DNA from 2 places in the Apibacter adventoris genome. Region 1 is predicted to be linked to the other one. Evidence: riboswitches for the same ligand, from Rfam matches in the RefSeq annotation. Region 1 holds a riboswitch; the other holds the start of a gene.

Region 1 (7,857 bases):
CGTAGATATTGACAAGGAATATGATTATAAAGGTTATGATGTAGGCAGTCAGAGAATTTTTACAGGATATAAGTTGCAGCAAACCGTATCAATAGAGTCTAAAGATGTTCAAAAAGTGGAAAACCTTTCCCGCCAGATTACAGAATTAATTAATAACGGAGTTGAACTGTATTCTAGAGCTCCCTCTTATTACTATACCAAGTTGGCAGATCTTAAGATACAGATGATAGCGGATGCCACTAAAGATGCTAGAAAAAGAGCAGAAGAAATTGCAGTTAATGCAGGAGGAAAGTTAGGCAATTTAAAAAAGGCGAACTTAGGAGTTTTTCAAATTACTGCACAAAACTCATCAGACGAAGATTATTCCTGGGGAGGAACATTTAATACTTCTTCTAAAAACAAGACAGCAAGTATAACCATTAGATTAGATTATGAAGTTAAATAAAAATGTAGAATAATAATGAATCAATCCGATGTATTATTTAAGAAATTCAACAGTTCTAAATTAGATCTGAAAAATAGAATTGTTATGGCCCCGATGACTCGTTTCTTTTCTGCGAATGGAGTTCCAACAACAGAAGTTGCAGAATATTATGCCAGAAGGGCTAGGGCTGATGTCGGATTGATCATTACGGAAGGAACAGTGATTAATAGGGCTTCAGCATCTAACGATCCCAATGTTCCTCATATATATGGTGAAGAATCATTGGAAGGATGGAAACAAGTAGTGAATAGAGTGCACGAAGAAGGAGGAAAAATAGCCCCGCAGTTATGGCATATGGGAATTGTTCCATATATGAAAAACTGGAGACCCTCAGTTCCGATGGAAGGACCTTCTGGCTATATTAATCCGGAACAAAAATCCGGAATACAAATGACAGAGGAAGATATTCAAAAAACAATATCCGCCTATGCAGAAGCCGCTTTAAATTCAAAAAACCTAGGATTTGATGCAGTAGAGATTCATGGGGCTCACGGCTATTTAATAGATCAGTTTTTTTGGGAAAAGATGAATAAACGAACCGATCATTGGGGAGGAAAGAACATTGGAGAGCGAACTCATTTTGCCATAGCCGTTATAAAAGCTATTAGAAAAGCTGTAGGAGAAGATTTCCCTCTTATTATACGATTGTCTCAATGGAAACAACAGGACTATACAGCTAAGATAGCAACCAATCCTAAAGAAATGGAAGAATGGCTATTACCTTTGTCAGAAGCCGGAATAGACATTTTTCATTGTTCTCAAAGAAGATTTTGGGAGCCGGAATTTGAAGGTTCTGATTTAAATTTTGCCGGTTGGGCAAAAAAAATAACTCATAAACCTTCTATATCTGTAGGATCAGTGGCATTAACATCAGATTTTTTAGGTACTTTTAAAGGTGAATCTTCTCAGCCTAATGCAGGGTCTATAGAACAGTTATTAAATAAAATGCAAAAAAATGAATTTGATCTAATAGCTGTCGGTAGAGCCTTATTAGCAGACCCGGAGTGGGTTATAAAAGTTAAAAATAATAATATTCATGATTTTAAAGACTTTAAAAAAGAGTATTTAAAAACCTTATTTTAAAAAATATATAATCAATATTTATTTTTACTATCTTTGTTGAGTTAAGTTCTTTCCTTAATTTCTTTATCAACTAAAATTAGGTTTTGCTTAACTGCAAATTAATAGGGAATCATGTGAAAATCATGAGCTGACGCGCAACTGTAAGTAATAAAAAAAGTTTTTACCCTTAGCATTCCATTGCAAATAGCGAGAAGGATGGTAAAAATGTTATAAGCCAGGAGACCTGCCTATTTTGAATTGACAATGCTTTCGCGGTATAAAGTTAAGAGTCAGGATGTGTATTGTAATAGGGATTATTATATGATAAATTTTGTATTATAATTCTAGTTATAATGTAATTCTATTTCTCTTCATAAATATAGAGCATTGTGAAGTTTAGCAAAAGAACTTTTTATAGTTAATCCTTTAAAAAGTTAAAAAATGCAGACAAACAACCTTGGCTATCCACGAATTGGTAGTAACAGAGAACTAAAAAAATCCAGTGAAAAATATTGGGCTGGAAAAATATCAGTTACAGAACTGATACGTACAGGAGTTGAAATACGTAAATCCAACTGGGAATTGCAAAAAAAAGCTGGTATTGATTTAATTCCATCTAATGATTTTTCATTTTATGATCATGTATTAGACATGTCATTGATGCTAGGAGCTATACCTAAGCGATACCATAAAGTAATATTGGATAAATCAAATTCGGAAATTGATTTATATTTTGCAATGGCTAGGGGATATCAAAAAAATAATTTAGACATAAAAGCAATGGAAATGACTAAATGGTTTGATACTAATTATCATTACATTGTTCCGGAATTTACTAAAGACCAGAAATTTAATTTATTTTCTACAAAAATTGTAGATGAATTTTTAGAAGCAAAAAATTTAGGTATACAAACCAAGCCTGTATTAATAGGACCTGTATCTTTTATATTATTAGGAAAGGAAAAAGAAACAGGGTTTCATAAATTAGATTTACTAAAAAATTTGTTACCTGTCTACATTGATATTCTTACCAGGCTAAAAGAAGCACAAGTGGAATGGGTTCAATTTGATGAACCATTCTTAGGCTTAGATTTAGATTCAACTGCAAAAGAAGCATTTATATATGCATATGAAGAAATAAATAAAACGTTTCCAACTCTTAAAAAATTAGTAGCTACTTATTTTGAAGGTTTAAAGGACAATACAACCTTAGCTTTATCCTTACCAGTACAGGCAATTCATATAGATTTAGTTCGTTGTCCGCAACAATTAGATGAAATATTACAAAAAATTCCTAGTGGTAAAAAACTATCTTTGGGTATTGTTGATGGAAGAAATATATGGAAAAATAATTATCAGCATTCTTTAAAAACAATACACAAAACAATTGAAAAAATAGGGGAAGAAAATGTTATGATAGCTCCATCATGTTCTTTAATACACTCTCCATGTGATTTGGATTTAGAGACTAACGAAGAAATCCTTACATCAGAGATTAAACAATGGATGGCATTTGCAAAGCAAAAGATAGAAGAATTAGCTTCTTTAAAAAAACTTATTGAAAAAGGAAATTCAGAACCTAATACTACTTTACTAAAAGAAAATATAAAAGCACATAGAAATAGAGAAATATCAGATTTAATTCATGACCAAAGAATAAAAAGTAAAATAACCGATATAAATTTAAAAATTAAAAGAGAAAATACTTTTCCAATAAGGAAAGAAAAACAGAATTATATTTTACAACTACCTATATTACCCACAACTACGATAGGATCATTTCCACAAACTAAAGAGGTTCGCAGTTGGAGGTCTCAATACAAAAAAAAACAAATAAGTGCAGAGCAATATGAACAATTATTAAGAGCAGAAACTGAAAAAGCAATTCGTATTCAGGAAAAAATAGGATTAGATGTATTAGTTCATGGTGAGTTTGAACGCAATGATATGGTCGAATATTTTGGAGAACAATTAAAAGGTTTTGTTTTTTCTAAAAATGGATGGGTTCAAAGTTATGGTAGCCGATGTGTAAAACCACCTATCATCTATGGAGATGTTTCAAGGCCTGAACCGATGACTGTTCAATGGTCTACCTATGCTCAATCATTAACTGACAAAAAAGTAAAAGGAATGCTAACAGGTCCGGTAACTATTTTGCAATGGAGTTTTGTTCGTAATGATCAACCACGTTCAGAAACATGTAATCAAATTGCGGTAGCAATAAAAGAAGAGGTAGAAGACTTAGAGAAAGCAGGAATTCAAATTATCCAAATTGATGAACCTGCGATCAGGGAAGGTCTTCCATTAAGAAAATCTGATTGGCAAGAATATTTACAATGGGCTGTAAAATCTTTTAAAATATCATCAAGTAGTGTAAAAGATGAAACTCAGATACATACCCATATGTGTTATTCTGAATTTAATGATATTATTGAAAATATAGCGGAAATGGATGCAGATGTTATAACCATTGAATGTTCACGTTCTAATATGGAGCTATTAGATGTTTTTTCAAAATTTAATTATCCTAATGATATAGGACCAGGAGTATATGATATACACTCACCAAGAATTCCTTCTAAAGAGGAAATGGAACGACTTTTAGACAAAGCGAGTAAAGTAATTCCTGTTGAAAGGTTATGGGTAAATCCGGACTGTGGACTTAAAACACGTAATTGGGAAGAGACAGAAAAGGCATTAAAAGAAATGGTCTTGGCAGCTTCTGAAATGAGAAAACAATTAATAATGTAATAATATTTAATAGATAAAAAATATAAAATAAAATTGTAATCTCGGTATGGCGTCTTGTAAAATTATAATATAGTTAATCATTTAAATTTAATGGATTATTAAAAAAATAAATTTAAATTACATGATCAAAGAGAAAAAAATCTATAGATAAATTATATAAGAATTATAGAATAAATATAAAAAGCCGTATCTGATTTTTTAAAAGCAGATTTGGCTTTTTTATAAGTAAAAAGTTGAAAATATTTTATTTATGAAGTTTTAATTTTTGCAATAGATTCAAGCCCAAGCTCTTTTATTGAAATTTCTTTCATTTCTACCTTTCTTACTTTACCTGTTACTGTTATAGGAAAAGCATCTACGAATTTCCAATATTTAGGTATTTTATAATGTGCAATTTGCTCTTTACAAAAGCGAGTTAAACTATCTTTAGTCACCACTTCGTCATTTTTTGCTTTTACCCAAGCCATAATTTCCTCACCAAATTTTTCACTGGGAACTCCAATTACATGAACATCTTCTATAGCAGGACATGTGTGTAAAAATTCTTCAATTTCTCTAGGAGAAATATTTTCTCCTCCACGTATTATAACATCTTTGATTCTTCCTGATATATTAATATATCCCTCCTCATCCATAACACCTAAATCTCCTGTATGCATCCAGCGGGCCTCATCAATTACTTCATTGGTAGCTTTAGGGTTATTCCAATATTTGAGCATCACAGAATAACCACGTGTACAAACTTCTCCGGGAACACCTCTTTCTACTATTTCACCCGTTTCATGATCTATAATTTTTATTTCCAAATGATCTTGAATAGTACCTACGGTACTTACTTGCTTTTCTATTGAGGTACCAATTATAGTTTGAGTAGAAACAGGAGAAGTCTCTGTCATTCCATAGCAAATAGATACTTCTTTCATAAACATTTTAGATTGTACCTGTTTCATTATTTCTACTGGACAAGGAGAGCCTGCCATTACTCCTGTACGTAATGATGATAAATCATAGTCATCGAAATTTGGGAGTTGCAATTCTGTTATAAACATAGTAGGCACTCCATATAGGGAAGTGCATTTTTCTTTTTCAACGGTTTCTAGTGTTGAAACCGGATTAAAACTTTCATCAGGAACAACCATACAAGCTCCGTGTGTAGTACAGGCTAAATTACCTATGACCATACCAAAACAATGGTAAAAGGGTACAGGTATGCATACTCGATCATGTTCTGAATAGTGAAGTCTTTCTCCTACAAAAAAACCATTATTTATAAGATTATGATGTGAAAGAGTAACCCCTTTGGGGAAACCTGTAGTGCCTGATGTGTATTGTATATTTACCGGCTGATCGAATTGAACGGAATTTTCAAATAATTCTAATTTTTCATCTGAAACAGAAGATGCTGATTTTAAAAATTCATCCCATGTTTCATCAAAAAAAATAGTATTTTTTAGTTCATTACAATATTTAGCAACTTTAGCCACCATTTTTTTGTAATCACTAGTTTTAAAAACTAAGTCAGAAAATAGTAGCCTTACACCAGATTGTTTTAATACAAATTTGAGTTCACTACTTCTATATGCGGGATTAATATTAACCAGAATAACTCCAATTCTTGCAGTTGCATATTGTAGTAAAACCCATTCATAACGATTCGGAGCCCAAATTCCTATTCTGTCACCAGAAGTTACTCCGCTTGAAATAAGAGCTTTTGCAACCACGCTGGATTGGTCCCAAAATTGTTGATAAGTAGCTTTATAATTTTGTTTCACACAAATAAGAGCATCTCTTTTAGGGAATTTAAGAGTAGTTTTTTTTAAGTTTTGTCCAATAGTTTCTCCTAAAAGAGGTTTATTGGAATTTCCAAATATATATGAAAGTTGTTTGTTCATAATGTGTCTGTTAAATAGTATTTGTGTAATATTTACGAATATTAATGTATATAAAATATGGGATTATTTTATAGAGACTTCAAAAACCTTTTTATTTTCAATGAATCCTTCTAAAAAATCGTTTTGTACTACTTTTGATACTCCTTCTGGAGTTCCTGTAAAAATAATATCTCCTGTTTTTAACGTAAAATATTGCGAAATATAAGATATAAGATTATCCAAAGAAAAAATCATATCGGCTGTATTTCCCTTTTGTTGTAATAATTTATTTTTTAATAAACTAAAATTGATATTGGAAAGATTCAAACTTTCTTTTGGTACAAAATTACCTATAAGAGAAGAATGGTCAAAAGCTTTTGCTTTTTCCCAAGGAAGCCCATTAGCCTTAAGTTTGTTTTGTAAGTCGCGAGCAGTAAAATCAATACCTAAGCCAATTTCAGAATAATAATTTCCGGCAAATTGCGGCTGTATATACTTTCCAACCTTTGATATTTTTATTAAAATTTCTACTTCATGTTGTAAATCATTAGTAAATTCTGGGATATAAAAATCTTCGCCTGCTCTTAAGATTGATGTATCGGGTTTTAAAAAAAGAACAGGTTCTTTAGGAATTTCATTAAGTAATTCTCTAGCATGGTTAGTGTAATTTCTTCCTACACAAATTATTTTCATAACCCATTTTTTAATTTAATTCTAGTAAATATTTTTTTTGAATATAGAGGAAAATCTGCATTCATTAACCAAGAATAGTACCCTAAGTCCGTTTTAAAAATGTCTTTTAATTTCTTTCCCCTATATTTCCCAAAATTAAATATTTCATCGTTTTCCTTATCCAAACCAACAAATCCTGCTAAGTCTGCATTTTTATTTTGTGTAGTAAATTCGTGCAAAAATTTGATATCATTTTCAATCTCATCATATTTTTCAATCTGAGACTTTAAAACTTCATAAGTGGCTAAAGTGTCTGCAGAAGCAGAATGAGCATTTTCTAAAATTCCATCACAATAAAACTTATATGCTGCAGATAATGTGCGTGGCTCCAATTTGTGATAAATAACTTGGACATCTATGGGACGATGTTTCTTAATGTCGAATTCAAAATCATTTCTTAATAATTCCTCTGCTAATAAAGGAATATCAAATCGGTTGGAATTATACCCTGCTAAATCAGAATCTTTGATCATTCCTAGTATTTGCGGAGCTATTTCCTTAAAAGTAGGAGCATTAATTACATCTTTATCATAGATGCCATGAATTAAAGAAGATTCCTCAGGAATAGGTATTTGAGGATTAATACGCCAAGTTTTACTTTCTTGAGATTGATTAGGGGAAATTTTTAATATACTTATTTCAACTATACGGTCTTTACTAACATTAATTCCGGTAGTTTCAAGATCAAAAAAGCAGATAGGTTTATGTAGTTTTAGTTCCATGGGCAATAATTTTTTTTCTAAATATAATTGATAATATAATATATATAATGATTAGCAACGGAATAGCTAGTACTTTGAGAAAAATAAAAAGAATTAAACAAATAAAAATAAAAGAAAAAACTAGAGAATTATCTTTCCATTTTTTGCTTTTAAACTTTAAAGAGAATAGAGGTAAATTAGCAATTAAAAGATAACTACATATAAAAGTAATAATCAATAAGAACCAGAAATTATT
Region 2 (7,857 bases), on a different contig from region 1:
TTATCTTGGCCCGGAAAAATAGAAAAAATATATTTACCTTATGCAAAATTTATTGCAGAATTAACAAAAGGTGAATTAGTAAACATTAATGTAGTAAGTGTTGAAATGAAGGAATTTGCACTTACATATATAAAGAAAACAACAGCTAATTTAGATAAAATTAATTTTTATATCCATCCTACCAATGATGCATGGTGTCGAGATCATGGGCCCGCATTTCTTATAAATCCAGGTGCTGTTAAATATAAAAAAGCAATAGTGAATTGGGAATATAATGCATGGGGAAATAAATACCCACCATATGATTTGGACAATCAAATACCACTATGTATAGCTAAAGAAAATAGATTACCTGTTTTTTCTCCGGGAATTATTATGGAAGGAGGAGCGGTGGAATTTAATGGGAAAGGTACCGTTTTAACTTCCAAATCCTGTTTATTAAATAAAAATAGAAATCCAAAATTGTCACAATCAGAAATTGAAAAATATCTGAAAGATTATTATGGAGTTGAACAAGTTTTATGGATTGAGGAAGGCATAATAGGAGATGATACAGACGGACATATAGATGATACTGTCCGATTTATTAATGAAGACACCGTTTTAACAGTAGTTGAAGCTAATCCTGAAGATGAAAATTATAATATTCTGCAAAATAATTTATCTCAGTTAAAAAGAATGAAATTACTTAATGGAAAATCTTTAAAAGTAATTGAATTACCAATGCCGGAACCTGTATTTTATCAAGGAGAAAGATTACCGGCTTCTTATGCTAATTTTTATATAGCTAACACAAGTGTTATCGTTCCTATTTATAATTGTGAAAATGATACAATAGCACTAGAAATCATTCAAGAACATTTTCCAGATAGAAAAGTAATAGGGATAGATTCTACTGATATTATATGGGGATTAGGCAGTTTCCATTGTTTGAGTCAGCAAGAACCAGCGATATAAATAAGAGAATTTATTATTATGAGTATTAGAAAGGCCTATATTTCTGATTATTATAATATTAAAAAATTATTAGATCAGTTAGATTATCCACAAACAGAATCTTTTGTGAAAAAGAAAATGGAAATCTTATTAAACCATCCCGACGCAGAGTTATTAGTTTACGAAGTAAACGAAAAAGTTGTGGCTTTTATATCTTTACATTACATACCTCAAATAGCAAGAGAAGGGGATTATTTAAGAATAAATTATTTTGCAGTAGATCAAGATTTCAGAAGTAGGGGTATCGGAAAAGAAATAGAAGAATATTGTGTGAAATTAGCTCAAGAAAAAAAGTGCGATAGAATTGAGCTACATACTCAGGAACGTAGAAAATTAGCGCAGAAATTTTATGCACGTCAGGGATATAAAGAAGATCCTAAATACTTAGTTAAGATTTTAAAAAATAAAAATACTTAAATATTAAAAAATATAACTTTATCATTTATATTATCAATATACCCCTATAATGTTATTTTAATAATAATTTTTCAATAATAAATTTACTATTCTCATTTCAATGGTTTTGTTTTAATAAAAGGAGGATGATAATATTAATAATGCGAAAAGTCATGTAATTTGTCTTTTTTATAAAAGAAGAAATCAATTAAAAATTCAGAGTATAATAAAACTCAAACATGGATATAAAAAAACGGCTACAATACCTATCGATAACTATAATTAAATATAGCCTAATTAAATGTAATATAAATGATATAATAATGCTATAAAATTTACATTTCGTTTTACCGCCTATAAATAAAATAAATTTTATACTTATCTTAAAGAGATAAGCTCTAAGCAATTAAATAAAGGTTCAGGATATACACCTAATGCGATAATTAAAACAATAACGATTATAGCAACTAGATTATAGGTAAAAGGAGCTTTTTTTGCCACTGTTAATTCTTTATATTCGGAATTAAAATACATGGCTATAATTATTTTTAGATAATAAGCAATACTTATAGCAGAACCTAAGATAGCAACAATAACCAAAATAGGTTGAGTTTTTAAAGTTTGAGTAAATAAACTAAATTTAGCAATAAATCCGGAAGTTAAAGGAATACCGGCCATTGATAAAAGAGAAATAGTTGTAGTTAATGCTAAAATAGGTTGTTTTTTAGCTAAACCATTAAACATACATATATCAGTCATACCATGTGATACTCTTTCAATATAAATTAAACTGGCAAATACCCCAACAGTAGATAAAGAGTATGCTAATAAATAGAAAGCTAAAATATATATAGAATTGGCATCCGAATTAAAATAAATAAGAAGTAAATATCCGGCATGAGATATACTTGAATAAGCCAACATCCTTTTAGCATTCCTTTGCAAAACACCAATAATATTGGCAGTAAGTAAAGTTATAATTGCTAAGTAGAATATAATGTATTGCCAATCGTTCAGTTGACCTACAAAAACAAATTCTAATAATTTATATAGAGCAACAAAACCGCATATTTTTATTACAGAAGCCATAAAAGCAGTAATTAGAGAAGGGGAACCTTCATAAACATCCGGTGCCCAGAAATGAAAAGGAGCAATAGATATTTTAAAAAGTAAACCTACTAACATAAGAATAATCCCTGTAATATATATTGTAGGAAAATGCAATGTATTGATACTATATTGTCTGATAGTAGAAATGTCAAAAGAACCGGTAGTACCATATATTAAAGCTATTCCAAATAACAAAAAACCTGTAGCAAAAGCCCCCATTAGAAAGTATTTAATTGAAGCTTCATTGGATCGTAAATCTATTTTATTACTTCCGGCTAAAACATATAGAGGAATAGATAAAATTTCTATTCCAAGGAATAAGGTTACAAGATTTTGAAAACTAAAGAGTATAATTCCTCCACAAAGGGAAAATAATAAAAGGCTGTAAATTTCTGCCTGATGGTGGTCTATCAATTTAAAAGCAAATCTCCCTAATGCAAAAATTAATAAAGTAGTGATAATTGAAATTTGTGTAAATATTTGAGCACTATGATCAAAATTGAACATAAACTTATATTGTTCAAAAAAAGAAAAATCTCCATAAAAAGTACCCATAAAAGCTATAATTAAACCCATAATGGATATCGGCTGAGAGTATTTTCCTGTCCCTAAAACTCCTGAATATAACGCTAAAATAGCTGTTATAAATAGTATAATAATAACACTCATTTAAATTACGATTTACTTTACCTAGTTTGTAGGAGGCAAAGTTAATATATTTCATTCAAAGTGCGAAATTTAAGTAATCAATTTTGTGCTAGTAAAAAAGAATAATTTATCAAATAAAATATATTCATTTACAGACTTTAATAAAGAACAAATCGGCATCAAATAATAATTGTGAATAACACTTTTAATTTATAATAAAGAAAAAATAATAATTTAGGGAAGTAAATAAAAATCTTCCACAAATAAGTTTGTGGAAGAATAGATACTTAATTTTAAATTTATTTTAAAAATTCAAAATGAGCTGGCATTACACCCGTTGTTTGCGAATTTTTTAAATTACCGTTTTTATCAAACCAAAATATTTTTCCGGGGTTGACGTAATTTGATGCATCTCCTATAAATATATCGCCATTCTCTTTATTAATAACTAAACCATAAGGAGACTCAATTTTATTTTTATCTGCTTCACTAATAAAACTTCCTGAAATTTTTTCTTTGGTAATAATATTGATTTTACCATAAGTACTTTTAGGTTGGTTTGTAGACCAGTCAACGCTATAATAATAAAGTTCATTTCCATAGAAATCAAAATTGCTTACCGGAATATTTATAGTTTTAATTACAGTATCCGTAGATGGATCAATAGCAGAAATACTTCCTGGTATTGTTTTATAATTTCCTAAGGAAGTTATCCATATTACATTATTCTTATCTTTTTTAACTTTGGAAAGATTAGTAGCCACTTCTATTTTTTTTATTTCTTTAAAACTATCGAGATCAATAATAGATACTCTATTATCATAGTTTGTAAGATATCCTCCAGAGTTAGCTACATAGAGTTTATTATTGGCAATCGTAAGCCCTTCCGGTTGATAACCTACAACAACCTTATCTTCCGTATTCTTTATATTTGCAGTGTCAATTCTATAGACATACCCTAATTGTTTAGTGCCAACCATAGGTCCCGCATAAGAAGTGATGTATGCATATTGATTGTGAAAAGTGATATTTCGTCCATTTGCTATACCCTCAATTTTTCCTATATGCTCTCCGGTTTTTAAATTGATAACCTCTACATAATTAGAAGCGTTTACAACAATATATAATCTGTTTCCATAAGCAGCAATATCATTCCCTGTATCTCCTAAACCTGCTTGTTGTGGATTTATTTGAGTAAAAAAAGATAAGGTATATTTGCCGGTATTAAAATTCCAAAAATCTAAAGTAGAATTATTTTGTCCATATACCCCTTCGTTTAAAATATAAATACCGGAAGATTGTTTGTTTATAACTGGAGGAGAATTGTTCCAATCATCATCATCATTACACCCTATTAAGCTAAAGAGTGGTAGTAAAAGAAAAAGTAATTTTTTTAGTTTCATATTATTAATTTTTATATGTTAATTTTAAGTGAAAGCCTGTAATTTCGTCCGGGCATAGGATAGTTTCTTACAATTGCGTATTGTTTATTAAAAATATTATTTATTTCGATTCCTGCTTTTAGGTTCATAATTTTTAAAGAAATATCATGTGTTAATGAGAAATCATGAGTATACCATTCTTTCTCATAATTAGCAGGAATATTAGCCGGCTGGTTATATCTTTCTCCTGTATAAATAAAACTGTAATTCAGATTCCATTTTTTATATAAAATACTTATCAATAAACTTCCACTATTCCATGGTATATATGGAATCTGATTTTTGTAATTATATAGAGTAGGGGAAGATATATCCTGAGCATCTTCATAGGTATATGTTGCTTTTAGATTTAGTAATAGGTTTTTGTATAGTTTGTAGGAGGTTAAGGCCGATATATCGATTCCGCGTATACGAACTTTTCCTAAATTTAACATAGTCCAGCGAAATTGTTGACCTTTAGGATATGCTATAATTTTATCTCTAACTTCGTTATAATAAACATCTGTTTCTAATTCTACCTGATAAAATATCCCAGAGTTAAAATATTTGCTATAATTAATGCCTGCATCATATTGGGTGGTATATTCAGGTCTTAAAAGAGAGTTTCCGAAATCTGTATAATATAAGTCGTTAAATGTAGGCATTCGGAATATTCGCTTATAAAATGCATGAACATCAAAATCTAAAGCTCTGAATGGTTTAAAATAAATAAAAACAGAAGGTGTATATTCCTTTTTGTTTGGAGATGCTTGAGATAAAGAAGTTTTTTTAATTTTTTCCTGAATATAAGTACCTAGCAAACTAGCCTGAAATTTAAATCTAGAAAAATGTAAAGAAGTAGCTGCGGCAATTAGTTCCGAATTTCTATCAGGGAATGCAAAAAAAGGAAGATCTGCATCTAAACTGTTATATTGATAATCTGCTGATAATGAGGCATCCCAAAATGAAAAAAACGAATATTGCTGAACCCATGAAAAATAAAATTCCTTCTGTTTGAAAGTATTGTTTATATATTTGCTTTTAATATCGTTTTGCAGGTAATGTGTATGATCATAGGCATATTTTGCATTAAAAGAAAATTTATATTTAGAAGTAATTTTTTTTTCTAAAGATCCTTGAATAAAAAAATTTCTGTCCCATTGTTTTTCATATCTATGGTATACATTTTTAACAATTGCTCCTGGAATTTGTCTTTCAGAATCATAATAATAAGCTTTGATATTCCATATTCCTTTAGATAATTTACCAAAAAGTCCAGCTTCTGCCCGAAAGGCGTTTATATTTCCATTTTGACGAATTGCTGTGGTATCCCATATGATCGATCCATTACTGGCTCTTTCACTTTGGCGGAATTTGTATTTTCCGTTGGAATTAACATATTCAAAATTTAAAGATGAATTTAGAGATTCAGATAATTTCTGTTCCCAATTAATAGAAGGATTTATTAAATTAAAGGACCCGGAACGGTAGTTCATACTTAAATTTGTTTTCTTCTGTTCTTTAAATTGAGGAATTTTGCTTTTTAAATAAATGCTGCTTGCAGATCCAAAATCTTTTGCAGGTTGGAATATTTCGCTTTTTTGTCCATTGTAAAGAGATATAGATTCTAGATTATCTAATGAAAATTTTCCTAAATCTACGGTCCCATTTTGAGCGTTACCTAGCTGAATACCATCATAAAAAACTCCCACATGTTGACTTCCCATTCCTCTGATATTTACGGTTTTCATTCCACCGACTCCTCCATAATCTTTGAGTTGAACCCCCGAAAAAAATTTAAGCGCATCAGCTACAGATAGGCTGTTTAAAGTTTCCAATTCTTTACCCTCTAATTTTTGATAAGGAATAATTGCATTTTTTTCAATTTTTCCGATAGAAATGACCTCGGGGATTTCAAGTATTTGTGTAGTATCTTTTTTTTCCTGAGAAAATACAATTAAACAAGGAATACAGATACACAGAAATATTAAAAAAATTGTAGAATTGTATTTAGTCATTTGTAAGCCAATCTGTTATAATATTAAGTAATATATTATTAAAGGCTAACATGAAATATAAACAGAAAAAGTAATCTGTAAAAAACTTTTAGATGTTTTAGCTTCATTCCACGAAAGCGTTTAACTTATATCATTTTCAGAATTGGCAGGTTTTCTGACTTACTTCATTTTAAGAAAACCTTCCCAAATATTAAGCTATTCAGTGGTTGTTTTTTTATTCTTAAAACTATTTAGAAGCTTACAGCAGCGGGCCTGTTTTGGATTTTCACCAAATTCCCTATTAAGTTTAATATTTTATATATAAAAAACACCAAAACTCAACAAATATAAAAAAATTATTTAAAAATGTATTTATTTTTCAATTCTTATAAATTTGTTAAATTAGCACATTGCAAAATTTAAAAATATAGATTTGTTGCATGAATATTCAACTTCCAGATAAATTATATTATTCTATAGGAGAAGTATCTAGAGCTTTTAACGTAAATACATCTCTAATTAGGTTCTGGGAAAAAGAATTTGATATAATTTCTCCTAAAAAAAATAAAAAAGGAGATCGTTTTTTTACGCCAAAAGATATAGATAACCTAAAAATTATTTATCATTTAGTTAAAGAAAAAGGTTATACTTTAGAGGGAGCAAGAACGGTTTTACAAACGGAAAAGAATTTAGAAAAAAAAATTGAAATTATAACAAGGCTGCAAGCAGTAAAATCCGAATTATTAAAACTTAAAAATTTACTTGAAGATTAACAATATAAATATAATAATTTATGAAATTACCAAAATTTTTAATGGCAGATAACTCTGATTTTCCTGATGATTTATATGTCGTTCACACCGAGTTTCCTAGGTTTATTTTAAATGTTGAAGAGGAAGAAGTTGAATGGTTTGATGAGTTAGAAGGTGAGGAAGAAGAAATAACTAATGAAGTAAATCATCTTATACAACAAGCATTTGACTTTTGTGATGATGAAATTGATAAATATGAAGAAGAAGAGGAATAATTTATTTTAATATATCCAATCAAAAAGCTGTATCTTATTGATACAGTTTTTTTGTAAATAAAAAATTATATTGCAATTTAATTATTTTACTTTAAATTAATTACACGAAATTTTGTTTTTGTTATAGTATAATCTCATGCTCATATAGATATTTATATAAGAAACAATTGTTTTAATTTCTTATATATTCATATATTATATTAAAAATTATTGTTAGTTATAATAATGATAACTCATTAGAATTCTGTTCTATAAATTTTAC

Evidence for each region. Region 1 has a riboswitch for cobalamin ahead of metE (5-methyltetrahydropteroyltriglutamate--homocysteine S-methyltransferase). Riboswitches for the same ligand answer to the same signal wherever they lie in the genome.
Region 2: another riboswitch for cobalamin. It lies ahead of C4S76_RS05480 (TonB-dependent receptor); the one in region 1 lies ahead of metE (5-methyltetrahydropteroyltriglutamate--homocysteine S-methyltransferase).

What each region holds. Positions count from the first base shown of each region.
Region 1 covers NZ_PSZN01000002.1:172,578-180,434, reverse strand. The annotation lists gene C4S76_RS01540 (SIMPL domain-containing protein) at 1-445, shown strand, start outside; gene C4S76_RS01535 (NADH:flavin oxidoreductase) at 461-1,567, shown strand; cobalamin riboswitch at 1,629-1,812, shown strand; gene metE (5-methyltetrahydropteroyltriglutamate--homocysteine S-methyltransferase) at 1,988-4,297, shown strand; gene C4S76_RS01525 (AMP-binding protein) at 4,546-6,189, opposite strand; gene C4S76_RS01520 (fumarylacetoacetate hydrolase family protein) at 6,253-6,861, opposite strand; gene C4S76_RS01515 (3'-5' exonuclease) at 6,858-7,622, opposite strand; gene C4S76_RS01510 (CDP-alcohol phosphatidyltransferase family protein) at 7,603-7,857, opposite strand, start outside.
Region 2 covers NZ_PSZN01000010.1:48,232-56,088, reverse strand. The annotation lists gene C4S76_RS05500 (agmatine deiminase family protein) at 1-957, shown strand, start outside; gene C4S76_RS05495 (GNAT family N-acetyltransferase) at 976-1,413, shown strand; gene C4S76_RS05490 (NADH-quinone oxidoreductase subunit N) at 1,771-3,171, opposite strand; gene C4S76_RS05485 (YncE family protein) at 3,450-4,553, opposite strand; gene C4S76_RS05480 (TonB-dependent receptor) at 4,565-6,589, opposite strand; cobalamin riboswitch at 6,717-6,919, opposite strand; gene C4S76_RS05475 (MerR family transcriptional regulator) at 7,009-7,341, shown strand; gene C4S76_RS05470 (hypothetical protein) at 7,362-7,595, shown strand.